One region of the Paucibacter sp. KCTC 42545 genome, then DNA from elsewhere that is predicted to be linked to it. Evidence: predicted binding sites of a transcription regulator. Region 1 holds the regulator's gene; each other region holds the start of a gene.
What was found. Region 1 encodes FNR, which switches genes on or off when oxygen is low (the NO sensors DNR and NnrR bind a similar motif). Its sites were predicted from a motif close to TTGATNNNNATCAA; they were not measured.

Region 1 (3,204 bases):
TTCCGCCCTCGCGTCATCATTTACAGCGTGGTGCTGGTGACCTTGAGTACGGCTTTGTTGGCCAGCCTCTTGTTCTTGCGCAGCCCCGTCAAACTGGATGTGGTGCGTGACCGCGGCGTGCTGTCCCGCCTGGTGGAAGACGGCTATATCGAGAACCTCTATCGCCTGCAGATCATGAATGCGACCGAGGGCGCGCAGCAGTTCAGCGTCAGCGTCAAGGGCATGGAAGGCATCGCCTTGGGTAAGCCAGTGAGCTTGGTCTTGGCGCCGGCCGAAGCGCGTTGGGTGTCGGTGGCGGTGCGTATTCCGCCGGAGTCGGCGGCGCAGGCCGGTGTCGGCGCGCATGCCATCTCGTTTGCCTTGATGGGACAGGCGGTTGACAAAGCAGGTGTGGCCAGCGGCAAGATCGAGATCAAGGAAAAATCGACCTTTGTCGTGCCGCGCTAAGCGCGAACGAATTTTTGAATAAGAAGTCCTTGCAAAGCAGGAGTTGACGCAATGAGTCAAGAAAACAAGAGCAAGACCGAGTCTTCTAGCCCCTGGTGGCGTGAGAAGTTCATGTGGCTGGTGTGGGGTGGACCGGGTCTGGTGGTGCTTGCCAGCTTTGTGACCCTGTACCTGGCCCTGCATTTCCCCGAGACGGTGCTGGACGAGTCCAAGGTGCAGACCACGTATGTGGGCAAGGCTTCCAAGGAAGCCGCTCCGGCCTCCTTGGCACCGGCCATGAAGGGCCGCAATCACGCTGCCACTGGTACGCAATAAGATGAATACCGAGCCCCGCAATCGTGTTGAGTCGGATGACGCCACCTTTGCGGTGGATCTGCCGCCACCTACGTCCAGGTTGGCACGCTGGGCGATGGCCATTGCCTGGCCGGCCTTTGTGATGGCAGGGGTGACCGAGGGTTTGGTGTTTTCGGTGGTTGACCCCAGCGATCTGACCTGGTTCGGCGGCGAGCGTATGGAACTCTCCCGCCAGGCCGTTTACACGCTCAGCTTTCTGATTTTTTGGAGCGTCATCAGCTTGGCATCCAGCATCAGCCTGATGCTGGCCACCTTGCCGGAGACGCCTGATGCACCTCAAGCCATTCACCCGCGGCGATGGCCGCAGTAGGTCGAAGTAGGCCGCTCGCTCGGGCGGCGCTCAATGCTGAATGCCTGAATGAAAGAAAGAAGGGCTGAGTACCACTCAGCCCTTCTTTTATTGTGCCGCTGGCGCGGCTCAGCAGCCGCTAAGCCTAGGGCTTAGCAGGCGCCGTTGTTCACCAGCTTTTGCAGGCCCGCTTGGTCAAGGATGCGCAAGTGGCGTTGCTTCACTTCCAGCAGGCCCTCTTCCTGGAATTTTGAGAAGGTGCGGCTGACCGTCTCCAACTTCAGGCCCAAATAGCTGCCGATTTCTTCGCGCGTCATGCGCAGCACCAAGGCAGCGGCGGAGAAGCCGCGCGCCTGCAGGCGCTGGGTCAGGTTTAGCAAGAAGGCTGCCAGGCGTTCCTCCGCCCGCATGCTGCCCAGCAAGAGCATCACGCCGTGGTCGCGCACGATTTCCCGGCTCATGATCTTGTGGAACTGGCGCTGCAAATCGGTGAACTCGCGCGACAGCTCTTCCAGTTGCTCAAAGGGAATTACGCAGACCTGGGAATCTTCGAGCGCCACGGCGTCGCAGCTGTGGCGGTCGGTGCTGATGCCGTCCAGGCCCAGCAATTCGCCCGCCATTTGAAAGCCAGTGACTTGGTCGCGGCCATCTTCCGACGAGACACAGGTTTTGAAAAAGCCGGTGCGCACCGCGTAAAGCGACTGGAACGGATCGCCGCTACGGAACAAGGTGTCGCCGCGCGACACTTGGCGGCGGGTGGCAACCAGCTCGTCCAGCTGCTCGAGGTCACCCGACGACAAGCCCACGGGTAGGCAAAGCTCGCGCAAATTGCAGCTGGAGCAGGCGACCTTGAGCGGTTCAATCTTGATAGGTACGGTGACGTTCATAGAGTGCATTATGGATGACGCATATCGCAGTGGGCAGGCGCCGTTGTCGGCATCTGTTCGGGGCAAGGCGGCGATTCGAACGTCTGATCGCCGCTTATCGGCTTCGCCAAACATGATTTAGCTCAAGCCCAATGCGCAATACATGCGATTGTTAGGGCAAAGAATGAGGCCAAACTTGATCTCGGTCAATCGCTTGTGTGGCGGGCTTGGCAATATGCGAGCCATGGTTTCTATCACCCAGCCCCAAGCCCTGTCAGGCAAAGACTCCGCCGTGAGCATCATCAACGAAGACCTGTTGCGTCGTTTCGATGTGTCCGGGCCACGCTACACCTCGTACCCGACCGCGGATCGCTTTGTTGAGGCCTTCACCGCCGAGAACTACGCGCAGGCTTTGGTGCAAAGGGCCACCGGCTCGCAGATTGGCGGCGCTGCGCCCTTGTCGATCTATGTGCACATCCCCTTCTGTGAATCGGTGTGCTACTACTGCGCCTGCAACAAGGTCATTACCAAGCATCACGACAAAGCCGCGGAGTACTTGCAAGCTTTGATCACCGAGATGGACTTGACGCTGGTCCATCTGGGTCGCGGCGCCGGGGTGTCTCAGCTGCATCTGGGTGGCGGTTCGCCGACCTTCTTCAGCGATGAAGAGTTGACGGGCTTGGTGCAGGCCTTGCGTGAGCGCTTCCGCATCGTTGCCGGAGCCGAGATGGCCATCGAGGTGGATCCGCGCACGGTCAATGTGGACCGCCTCAAGCATCTGCGCAGCCTGGGCTTCAACCGCCTGAGTTTCGGCGTGCAGGATTTTGATCCGCATGTTCAAAAGGCGGTGCATCGCCAGCAGAGCTTTGCTAGCGTCGAGGCCTTGATGACGGCGGCGCGCGAGCTGGGTTTTGAGTCCACCAATGTGGATCTGATCTACGGTCTGCCGCTGCAAACCCCCGAGTCCTTTGCTCGCACCATCGAGCAAGTGGGTGCCTTGAAGCCGGATCGCATCGCGCTTTACGGCTACGCTCATTTGCCGCAGCGCTTCAAACCGCAACGCCGTATCGACGAAGCCCAACTGCCGCCGGGTGCCGCCAAGGTGGCGATGTTGCACGGCGCGATTGAAGGCTTCATGACGCATGGCTATAGCTATATCGGCATGGACCATTTCGCCTTGGCCAATGACTCCTTGGCCGTAGCCAAGCGCCAGGGCCGCCTGCATCGCAATTTCCAGGGCTACAGCAC
Region 2 (3,204 bases), 2.5 Mb from region 1:
CGGGAATGCTTTGCTGGCGCGCTTGGCTTTGGGCAGAAGTGGAGGGGTCTTGCGCGTCACGGTTATCCGGTGGGTTCAGCAGCAGTGGGGCGGCGTGAAAGCTCGGGCTGGCTTGCAAGGCGGCAGCGGCATCGGGCAGGGCCTCGGTCGGCAGGTCCAGGGTGGTGATGCCGGTGGCCAGGGGTGCCGCGCTGGCGCTGCTGGCTGGCGCCACCAGCTCTTGCTTGCTGTTGTCGCCACCGCCGCAGGCGCTGAGCAGCAGGCCAAGGCTAGAGCTGAGGAGCAAGGCGCTGCTAAGACGGGCGCGGGATCCAGGGTACTGCTGCATGGCCGAGGCACTCCAAAAAATCGGGGCGAGGGCCACGCCAAAGCAGACGAGCTGGCGCTCATCCGGCAACCCCGCTGCCGTGGCGCTTGCGCGCGGTAGGCCGGTGGCTTTGCGTCCCCGCTTTTCAACGGGTTTGCCCTCTGATTGACTTCGCTGCTCGCGCCACTTCCGCGGCACTGCAGTTGTGATGGACTCTAGCGGCTGCGGCGTTTTGTGCGTATGCCGCCCGGCTGGAAGTGCGGGCGGGCGTGAATTAGTCGGCAGCGGCACTGTGGCAAAAGGGCGCCAAAAATGCAAAAACCGCAGCCGAGGCTGCGGTTTTTAAATGGGGCTGAAGGTGGGCGCACCCGGTGGTGCGCGCAGGCTTCGGCTCAAGCCATTGTCAGCTTAGAAGCGGTAGCCAACGCCAACGCCGACCAGCAGGGGGTCAACCTTGAAGTCGCCAGCCTTGACGCCGTTGGAGTAGACCTTGGTGCCGATCTGGACCTTCTTGACGTCCACGTTCAGGTACCAGTTCTTGGCGATCTGCACGTCAGCGCCAACTTGAACCGACAGGCCGAAGCTATTGTTGTCGATCGAAGGATTCAGCTTGCCAGCGCCTTCCAGGCTGGCGTCGAACTTCACGTCAGAGAAGTTGGTGTAGTTCACGCCCAGGCCCACATAAGGACGGAAGGTGCCAGTGGGGATGAAGTGGTACTGCAGCGACAGGGTCGGGGGCAGGTGCTTCAGGGTGCCGATCTTGGCGCCGCCGGCCTTCAGGTCGTGGCCTTGCGGGTAGGTCAGGATCAGTTCGGCAGCGATATTGGGGGTGATGAAGTAGGTGATGTCAACTTCAGGGATGACCTTGTTGTTGACGCTCAGGCCCAGGCCGGTCGTGTCTTTGTTGGCCGAGTCGAGGTTGACGGCACGGGCACGAACCATCCAGTTGCCTTCTTGCTGGGCTTGGGCAGCGAAGGTGGTGCAGGCCAGGGCGATGACGGCGAGGGAAGTAGCGAGCTTGTTCATGTTTGCAAGGTTTCCTAGTGAAGGGTTTGAATCCCGATGACGCTATTGAAACGGCCTGCAAGGGGTTAACCCTTGATATTTCGCAAACTCAAAAACGCCCAAGCCTGCCTGACGGGGCCTGTTTGAGTTAGCTCAAGAAAGCCTCTTGGCAGCTGCAGCGTTTGCGCAACTGAGGGCCACAGCAGGGCGGAACAGGCGTATGGGGAGGAGCGCTGGCGCCCTCATTCCTGCAGCCAGGCGTGTTGTTGCAACCAGCGGCCCAGCTCGTTGTCATTGGCAAAGGCCAGCTTGGCGAAGAGATGGGCGCGGTGGCTCTCCACCGAGCGGGGGCTGCAGGGCGGATTGAGCAGCCGCGCAATTTCCTTGTTCGGTGTGCCCAGGGCCACATGCCGGGCCACTTCTCGTTCACGCGGGGTCAGCAGGGTCCAGCGGGCCAGGGCTTCGGCGCGCGCATGCGCGGCATCCAGGGCCTGCGGCAGCTTGGCCAGCAGCTCGGCGGTATTGGGCTTGACCACCCAATCGAAAGCGCCCTTCTTGACGGCTTCGATGGCCATGGAAATCTCACCATGCCCTGACAAAAACAAGACGACCAGTGGGCTGCGCAGGGCCAGCAGGCGGTCGAACACCTCCAGGCCGCTGATGCCCTGGCCCATGCGCAGGTCCAGGATCACGCAGCCCGGCTGCAGCGGATTCAGCGCCTCCAGAAAGGCCTCGCCCGAGGCAAAGGCCTGCACCGGCTGACCGCTGGCGAACAGCAGCATCATCAGGGAGCGGCGCACGGCTTCGTCGTCGTCCACCACGTAGAGGCAATGGCGGTGGCTGGCGGGATTCTTCATGAGGAGATGGGCAGGCTGAGGCTGAAACGGGCGCCGGGGGCGTCCGCGCGATTCGTGGCGCTGAGCGCGCCGCCATGGGCTTCGGCAATGCTGCGGCAGATCTTCAAGCCCAGGCCCAAGCCATCGGGCTTGGTGCTGAAAAAGGGGTCGAAGAGCTGGCCCAGCAGCTCGGGCGCAATACCGGGGCCGCGGTCCAGAACCTGCAGTGTCATGGTCTGCCCTTCGACGCTGGCGCTGACCTCGATCTGGCGCCGTTCGGGCGGCAGATCCTGGCAGGCCTGCAGGGCGTTCATCAGCAGATTGATCATCAACTGCTCCAGCAGCAAAGGGTCACCGCGCACGGCTGGTAAGGCGTTCGGCAGCTGCACCTGCAAGCTGGCCTTGCGCAGGCGCAGCTCGGGCTCCAGCAGGGATTGCACGCGGCCCAGCAGGGCAGGAATGTCCACCGGCTCATGCACGCCGCCGCGCTGGCGCACCAGGCCGCGCAGACGTTTGACGATCTCGGCCGCGCGCTGCGCCTGGGCCACGATCTCGCCCAGGCTTTCGATCAGCAAGCCCTGGCTGTTGGGTGAAGCCTGTTCGGCGAAAGCACGCGCCGCCAGGGCGAAGTTGGACAAGGCCATCAGCGGCTGGTTCAACTCATGCGCCAGGGTGGAGGCCATTTCGCCCAGGCCGGCCAGGCGGGCGCTGCGCTGCAGTTGAGCGTCTTGCAATCGCTGGCGCTCCTCCGCCTGCTTCTGCGCCGTGATGTCCACCACCGAACTCATCCAGCCGCTGTGCTGGCCGGCGGCGTCAATCAAGGGCGCTGTGTAGACCATGGTGTAGACCTCATGGCCGTCCCGGTGCCGCACGCGGGACTCAAAGCCGTGCAGCGCGGCCTGGCCGCTCAGCGCCGCCTCGCTGTCGCGCCAGTGTTTGTCCAGATCATCGGGGTGCCAATAGGGGTAGGGCGGCTTGGCGCCCAGCAGTTCCTCGGCGCTGTAGCCCACCATTTCGCACAGGGCGGGGTTGACGTAGATGATGCGGCCATCCGGC
Region 3 (3,204 bases), 1.5 Mb from region 1:
CAAGTGCGACGCGCCGAGCAGGCGCTGGTGCTGACAGCGCGCGAACTGGCCCTGCTGGAGCTATTGATGCGCCACCCAGGGCGGGTGTTCAGCCGCGAGCGCATTCTCAACACGGTGTGGGGCTACAGCGAAGACCCCCTGACCAATGTGGTGGACGTCTACATCCGCCGCCTGCGCGCCAAGATTGACGAGGGCCACACGCCTGCGCTGATCCACACCGTGCGTGGGCTGGGTTATCGGCTTGATGTGAATCCGTGAGCGGGCGACTGTTCTGATGCGTGAGTGGCGAAGGCCCTGGCGCTTGCAAGCGCTTGGGTGCGCGGCCTCAGAACTACTCGGGTGTACTGAGCCCGCGCACAAACTCCATCGGAGTTTGTGGCTGGCGAAGGCCCAGGCGCTTGCAAGCGCCTGGGCCCGAGGGCGGTCTGTCACGCAAAGTCTTAATTTGCGTACGGCAATGACGAGTGATGCAGCACGATGCGCACGGTGCCGGTGTCGTCTTTCTTGAAGGTCCAGGTCTTGTCCACGGTGGTGACCTTGCCGGCTGCGTCGGTCATGGCGACTTTGCCCATGGTGTTGGCCACATCGCCGTTGATGTGCACGGCGGCGTTGCTGATCTCGACCTTTTTCCAGCCCTTGAGTGCGAAGCCCTTGTCGTTCGGGAAGGCTTTGTCGCCGCCGACGAAGTAGGCCAAAGCGCCTTCCTTGGTGGTGCGGAAGGTTTGCGGGTTGGTAGTCAGCGTAGGCTTGAACAGTACCGGGCCGAGGTTATAGCCATAGGCTGCATCCAACACGGCGCTGGCGGTGGCTTGGGCCTTGGCGAAGCCGCCGGCGGTGTAGTCGTCGCTGATCTTGACCAAGGCGTCGCCCCAAGCTTGCTGCGCGGCGTGAACTTCGGCCAGCGAAATATTGGCGTTGTAAACGCGGGCCTCATTGGCCACCACGCTGGACTGCGCCACCGCGCTGCCGGCCACGAAGGCCATGGCTGCAGCCAGGGACAAGATGCTGGAATTGAGCTTTTTCATGATGCTGAGCCTTTGTGCGCCGAAGTGAGGCGTCGTGCGCTTGTTTGGGGTTGGTTTCGAAGCAAATCTGTGCCGATCGGCACTGACTTGATTCTCAAATTCCCGCGCGGCTGCCCGCATGAATGGCAGATGAACCGCAGCCCACAAACAGATGAACGGCAGATGAACAGCCGCGCCGCGCACGGCTCAGCCCGCTTGCGAACGCCATCAAAGCCCTCTTGATCCAACGCAAGCGCAAAGCCTCGCCGCTTGCGCTAAGCTCGCCGCCCATGAGTACCCTCACCTGGACCGACGACCTGGCCCTGCAACACCCGCAGATTGACCAGACCCATCAAGAATTCGTGGCACTGCTGAACCGCTGGGGTGACGCGGTGAGCGCTGGCGATGAGTCAAAAATCTTGCCGCTCTACCAAGAGCTGCTGGCGCACACCGAGGCCCATTTCGGCATGGAAGAAGGCTGGATGGCAGCCACCGGCTTCGCCCCCGACAACTGCCATACCAAACAACACACGATGGTGCTGGACGTGATGCGCCAAGTGCTGGTGCACGCCCAGGCGCATGGCGACTTCGAGCCCATGGGCAATCTGGTGCCCGAACTGGTGAAATGGTTCCCGGCCCATGCCGAGATGATGGACGCGGCGCTGATTTTCCATATGAATCAGGTCGGCTTTGACGCGGCCACCGGCCAGCTCGCCAAGCCACTGGCCACAGAGGCGACCAGCATCAGCTCCTGCGGCAGCAATAGCTGCGGCTGAAGCAATCAAGGCCGGCCGTTTGATGGGCTTCGGTAGGGGCGCAAGGCCTCGGGGTAGGCCAGTGATTCAATCACCGGCCGCCACTCGGGGTCGACGCGAAACTCAAGCACGCAGCGCCGCAAAAATGCATTTAACTCGACTTGAGAGCGGTCGCTCATCAAACGGCGCTCCACCGTGAGGCGCGGCTTGGCGGCGACATAAAGCCAGCTGTCCAGGCCAGGAATCTGCTCGCGGAAAAAAGGCAAGGCGGCGGCCTGCACAAAGGTCACGTCGATGCGGCCAAGTTGCAGCTTGCGCAGATTGGCCTCGCCGCCCACGCCGTCCTCGCGCCGCACGCGGCCAGCCGCAAAGGCGGCGTCCATATCGGGTAGTTGCCGGCCTCGAATGGCGCCAAACACCAGGCCGTCAAATGAGCTGATGTCAACAAAGTCCACCGGCTTGTCGCGCCGGGATGCGACCCAGACCGCGTCCCGCAAGAGTGGCTCGCTCCACCAGTACTTCTGCATCGTCGGGTCAAGCATGAAGTCCGGCCCCACCCAGGCCACCACGCCCAACCAGCCCGGGCGTGACAGCACATCTCGGTCCAGGCGCGCACGCGGGATCTCGCTCGCCACAAACTGATAGCGGCCGCCGGACTTGCGGCTCAGCCAGCCGGCCAACTTGTGGCTCAGATTGCCAGCCAAGGCGGGGCTGTATGGCGGGTCGGTGTAATAGCTGTAGAGCGGCACTATCTCCGCCGCAGCCGCGTTCTGAGCCATCGGCACGCTCGGCCCCTGGAGCACCAACGCCGCGGCCAAGCGCAGACACCAACGGCGAGCCTCGCAGCGTGGAGCGCCACTTGAGCGCAAGCTCCAAGTCTTGGCCATGGTTCTGTCAATTCCTGTCAACGCGGCTAGACCACTAGCATGACGCAGCAGCATAGCAACTCGCGCATTACCTTGGGCGAAAAGCAAGCCGGCGTCAGCCCATGCTCATAACCCGCCAGCGCCGGCAAGCGCCCTGCAGCACGGCGAGCCCAAAAAGAAAAGTCGAGCTCGCTGACCCTTCAGTCCTACGATGACTCGACTTGCCTACCCTTCGCTTGCCGCGGCAATGCTCGGCATTATTGGCCGATACCGACTGCCGCCGTACCTCAACTGCTCTCCGTCCTCCGTGCGCCGGTCAGCTCGAAGCCGACTCTTGCGCCGCTCTCGCGTGTCGCCGCAGGAATTGGACTCCCCTCCTCGCCACGCAGCCCTCGTTGGCCGGAGACGAGCATAGAGCCCGCCCCGCTTTTCCGCCACCTGTTAGTCCTGACAGGTGACGTAGGGACAGCTCACCAGCTTCTGAACCGAGCGGCTTGACCGAAGGGCGGAGGCAGCGCAGCGGCAGGCCGACTTCAGTGCCTAGCCATCTTGAAGGCAGAAACCGCCTCACTCAAGACC
Region 4 (3,204 bases), 320 kb from region 1:
GATCAGCGGGGCCAGGGCTTGCGCGGCATCGGTGCCGCTGGCCGAGAGGGCGTAGACCGTGCCCAGCGCGCTGATGACCACCTCGCGGGCGGCAAGACCTGGCACCAGGGCCAGGCTGATCTGCCAGTTGAAGCCCAGGGGCTCAAACAAGACGGCCAAGCCGCGGCCCAGGTAGCCGGCGATGCTGTACTCGATGGCACTGCCGGTGGCGCCCGGTGGCGGCGCGGGGAAGCTGGCCAGGGCCCAGAGAATGATGGTCAGGCTCAAGATGATGCCGCCGACCCGTTTGACGAAGATTTGCGCGCGCTGCCACAGGCCGATCAGCACATTGCGTGGGCTGGGCCAGTGGTAGCTGGGCAACTCCATCATCAAGGGCCGCACCTGGGCGCGGCTGGTGAATTGCTTGAGCACCCAGGCCACCGCCATGGCGCCGACGATGCCTGCCAGGTAGAGACCGAACAGCACCAGGCCCTGCAATTCCAGCCCGCCCCAGATCTGCTGTTGCGGAATGAAGGCGCCGATCAACAAGGCATAGACCGGCAGCCGAGCGGAGCAGGTCATCAGCGGCGCGATCATGATGGTGACCAGGCGGTCGCGCGGGTTGGCGATGCTGCGCGTGGCCATGATGCCGGGAATGGCGCAGGCAAAGCTCGACAGCAGCGGAATGAAGCTGCGGCCCGACAGGCCGACGCTGCCCATCAAGCGGTCCAGCAAAAACGCGGCGCGCGGCAGATAGCCCGACTCTTCGAGCACCAGGATGAAGAAGAACAAGATCAGGATCTGCGGTAAAAAGGCCAGCACACTTCCCGCGCCGGCCAGCACGCCGTCCACCAGCAAGCTTTGCAAATAGCCGGCCGGCATGGCTTGGGTCAGCTGCGCACCGAGCCAGGCGATGCCGGCTTCGATCCAGTCCTTGGGCGCCTCGGCCCAGGAGAAAACCGCCTGGAACAGCAAGAAAAGCACTGCGCCCAGAATCAGCAAGCCGGCCACCGGGTGCAGCAAGACCCGGTCGGCCTTGTCGCTGAGCAGGTCGGGCAATTGCACGTCTAGGCCCAGGTCCTGCAGGATCTGGCGCACTACGGCATGGTCGGCTTCGGCGCTGAGCTCAGCTTGGGCGCCGGGGGGCGGACCTTGCCAAACCTGGGTTTGATCGAGCAGGGCCTTGAGTTCGTCAATGCCCTGGCCGTGGGTGGCCACGGTGCTGATCACCGGCACGCCCAGGGCTTGTGACAGCGCCTTGGCATCGATGTGCAAGCCGCGCTTGGCGGCCAGGTCGCTCATATTCAAGGCCGCCACACAGGGCAGGCCCAGGCGTTTGACGGCCAGCAGCAGGCGCAGATTGCGGCGCAGGTTCGTGGCGTCGAGCACACAGATGACCAGATCGGGGCGCTTTTCGCCTTGGGCGCGGCCGCTCAGCACATCGCAGGTGACGCGCTCATCGGGTGAGCGCGCGTGCAAGCTGTAGGTGCCCGGCAGGTCCAGCAGGCGCAGGGCGCGGCCGGCGGCGCTGAGCAGGCGGCCTTCTTTGCGCTCCACCGTCACGCCGGCGTAATTGGCGACCTTTTGGTGGCTGCCGGTCAGGCGGTTGAAGAGGGCGGTTTTGCCGCAATTCGGATTGCCCACCAGGGCCAGCAAGGGGCCGCCGCGATGGACGTGGATGACGGATTCAACGGACATGAGCGGCGATCTTGGCGGAATTCATGGGGCGGCTGACCAGCACGCATTCGGCCTCGGCCCGGCGCAAGGCGAAGGTTGAGGTGCCTATGCGCACCACCAGCGGATCGGAACCGGGCAAGCCGCGTGCCATCACCCGAACTGCCTCACCCGGCAAAAAACCGATCTCCTCCAACCATTGCGCCCATTCCGGCGCGTGGGTGGGGGCGCTGACATGCTGGACCAGCAAAGGCTCACCAATGGAAGCTAGCGCGAGGTTGGCGGGCGGTGCTTGAGTCATGGGGCATCCTGGCTGTGCGGTGCCTGCGCAACAGCGTGAGTAGTGCGAAAATGAATCGAATCGCGAATGATTCTTATTGTAGGCCGTCGCGGGCGAATGGCGTTTTGATCCTACTCAAGCCCAAAGGCCTTATGGCACGGGCTTGTTTGCCAGCCGTCGCGGGCTGATGTGCTCAAAAATTGGTCATTTCTGAGCCCAAATTCGGCCTGCAAGCGATCCGCGAGAAGCCTTTGTTGATGCGGGCGCAAACGTTTTAGTGTTTCTACTCCGCTGTCGATACACTGGCGCTTCTTACAATGTGCCGCGCGTGAAAGTGAGGCTGGTGTTTTTGCCTGCCTGACAACCACGCTTCTTGCCCTTTACTTCATCTCAGCCAGCTCTTGCCACCGCCATGATTGCACCCCATCCGCTTTTTCGCGCCGCTGTGACTCTCACGCTGATGGCTGCGGCCGGCCTCTGCCAGGCCCAAGCCCAGACCCAACCCGCCGTCATCTTTGATATGGGCGGCAAGTTCGACAAGAGTTTCAACGAGTCGGCCTACCGGGGCATCGAGCGCTGGAAGAAGGAAACCGGCAAGACATATCTCGAATTCGAGATCAGCAACGACACCCAGCGTGCCCAGGCCATCCGCCGCATGGCCGAGCGCGGTGCCAGCCCCATCATCAGCGTTGGCTTTGCGCAAGCCTCGGCCTTGGAGCAAGTGGCCAAAGATTTCCCCAAGACCCAGTTCGCCATCATCGATGCGCGGGTCAATCGCCCCAATGTGCAGTCCCTGCTCTTCAAGGAGCATGAAGGCAGCTATCTGGTCGGCGCCATGGCCGTGCTGGCCAGCAAGACCGGCAAGGTCGGCTTTGTCGGCGGCATGGACATCCCGCTGATCCGCAAATTCCAGTGCGGCTACGAGCAGGGCGCCAAGGCCACCAATCCCAAGGCCGAGGTGTTTTCCAATATGACCGGCACCACCTCTACCGCCTGGAATGACCCCACGCGGGGCGGTGAATTGGCCAAGGCCCAGTTCGCCAAGGGCTCGGACGTGGTGTTCGCCGCGGCTGGCGGCACTGGCACTGGTGTTTATCAAGCCGCCAAAGATGCCGGCAAGCTGGCCATCGGCGTGGATAGCAATCAGAACCATCTGCAGCCCGGCACCATGCTGACCTCCATGGTCAAGCGGGTGGATGTTGCGGTTTACAACGTGCTCAAGGGCTGGCAGCCCGGCGTCAGCGATCTGGGCCTCAAAGAAGGCGGCGTGG

Region 2: the regulator FNR is predicted to act here: its motif matches at 1,456-1,469, upstream of AT984_RS00400 (OmpW/AlkL family protein).
Region 3: the regulator FNR is predicted to act here: its motif matches at 1,244-1,257, upstream of AT984_RS05125 (hemerythrin domain-containing protein).
Region 4: the regulator FNR is predicted to act here: its motif matches at 2,059-2,072, upstream of AT984_RS10090 (FeoA family protein).

Annotation. Positions count from the first base shown of each region.
Region 1 covers NZ_CP013692.1:2,615,429-2,618,632, reverse strand. Annotated here, with positions in the region: gene ccoG (cytochrome c oxidase accessory protein CcoG) at 1-447, shown strand, start outside; gene AT984_RS11365 (hypothetical protein) at 499-762, shown strand; gene AT984_RS11360 (hypothetical protein) at 764-1,111, shown strand; gene fnr (fumarate/nitrate reduction transcriptional regulator Fnr) at 1,243-1,977, opposite strand; gene hemN (oxygen-independent coproporphyrinogen III oxidase) at 2,201-3,204, shown strand, end outside.
Region 2 covers NZ_CP013692.1:79,150-82,353, forward strand. Annotated here, with positions in the region: gene AT984_RS00395 (S53 family peptidase) at 1-328, opposite strand, end outside; cyclic di-GMP riboswitch class I at 390-476, opposite strand; gene AT984_RS00400 (OmpW/AlkL family protein) at 716-1,333, opposite strand; gene AT984_RS00405 (response regulator transcription factor) at 1,555-2,169, opposite strand; gene AT984_RS00410 (sensor histidine kinase) at 2,166-3,204, opposite strand, start outside.
Region 3 covers NZ_CP013692.1:1,155,484-1,158,687, reverse strand. Annotated here, with positions in the region: gene AT984_RS05135 (response regulator transcription factor) at 1-258, shown strand, start outside; gene AT984_RS05130 (hypothetical protein) at 441-1,025, opposite strand; gene AT984_RS05125 (hemerythrin domain-containing protein) at 1,295-1,780, shown strand; gene AT984_RS05120 (hypothetical protein) at 1,786-2,646, opposite strand; gene AT984_RS23820 (methyl-accepting chemotaxis protein) at 3,159-3,204, opposite strand, start outside.
Region 4 covers NZ_CP013692.1:2,291,405-2,294,608, reverse strand. Annotated here, with positions in the region: gene feoB (ferrous iron transporter B) at 1-1,677, opposite strand, end outside; gene AT984_RS10090 (FeoA family protein) at 1,667-1,954, opposite strand; gene AT984_RS10085 (BMP family lipoprotein) at 2,346-3,204, shown strand, end outside.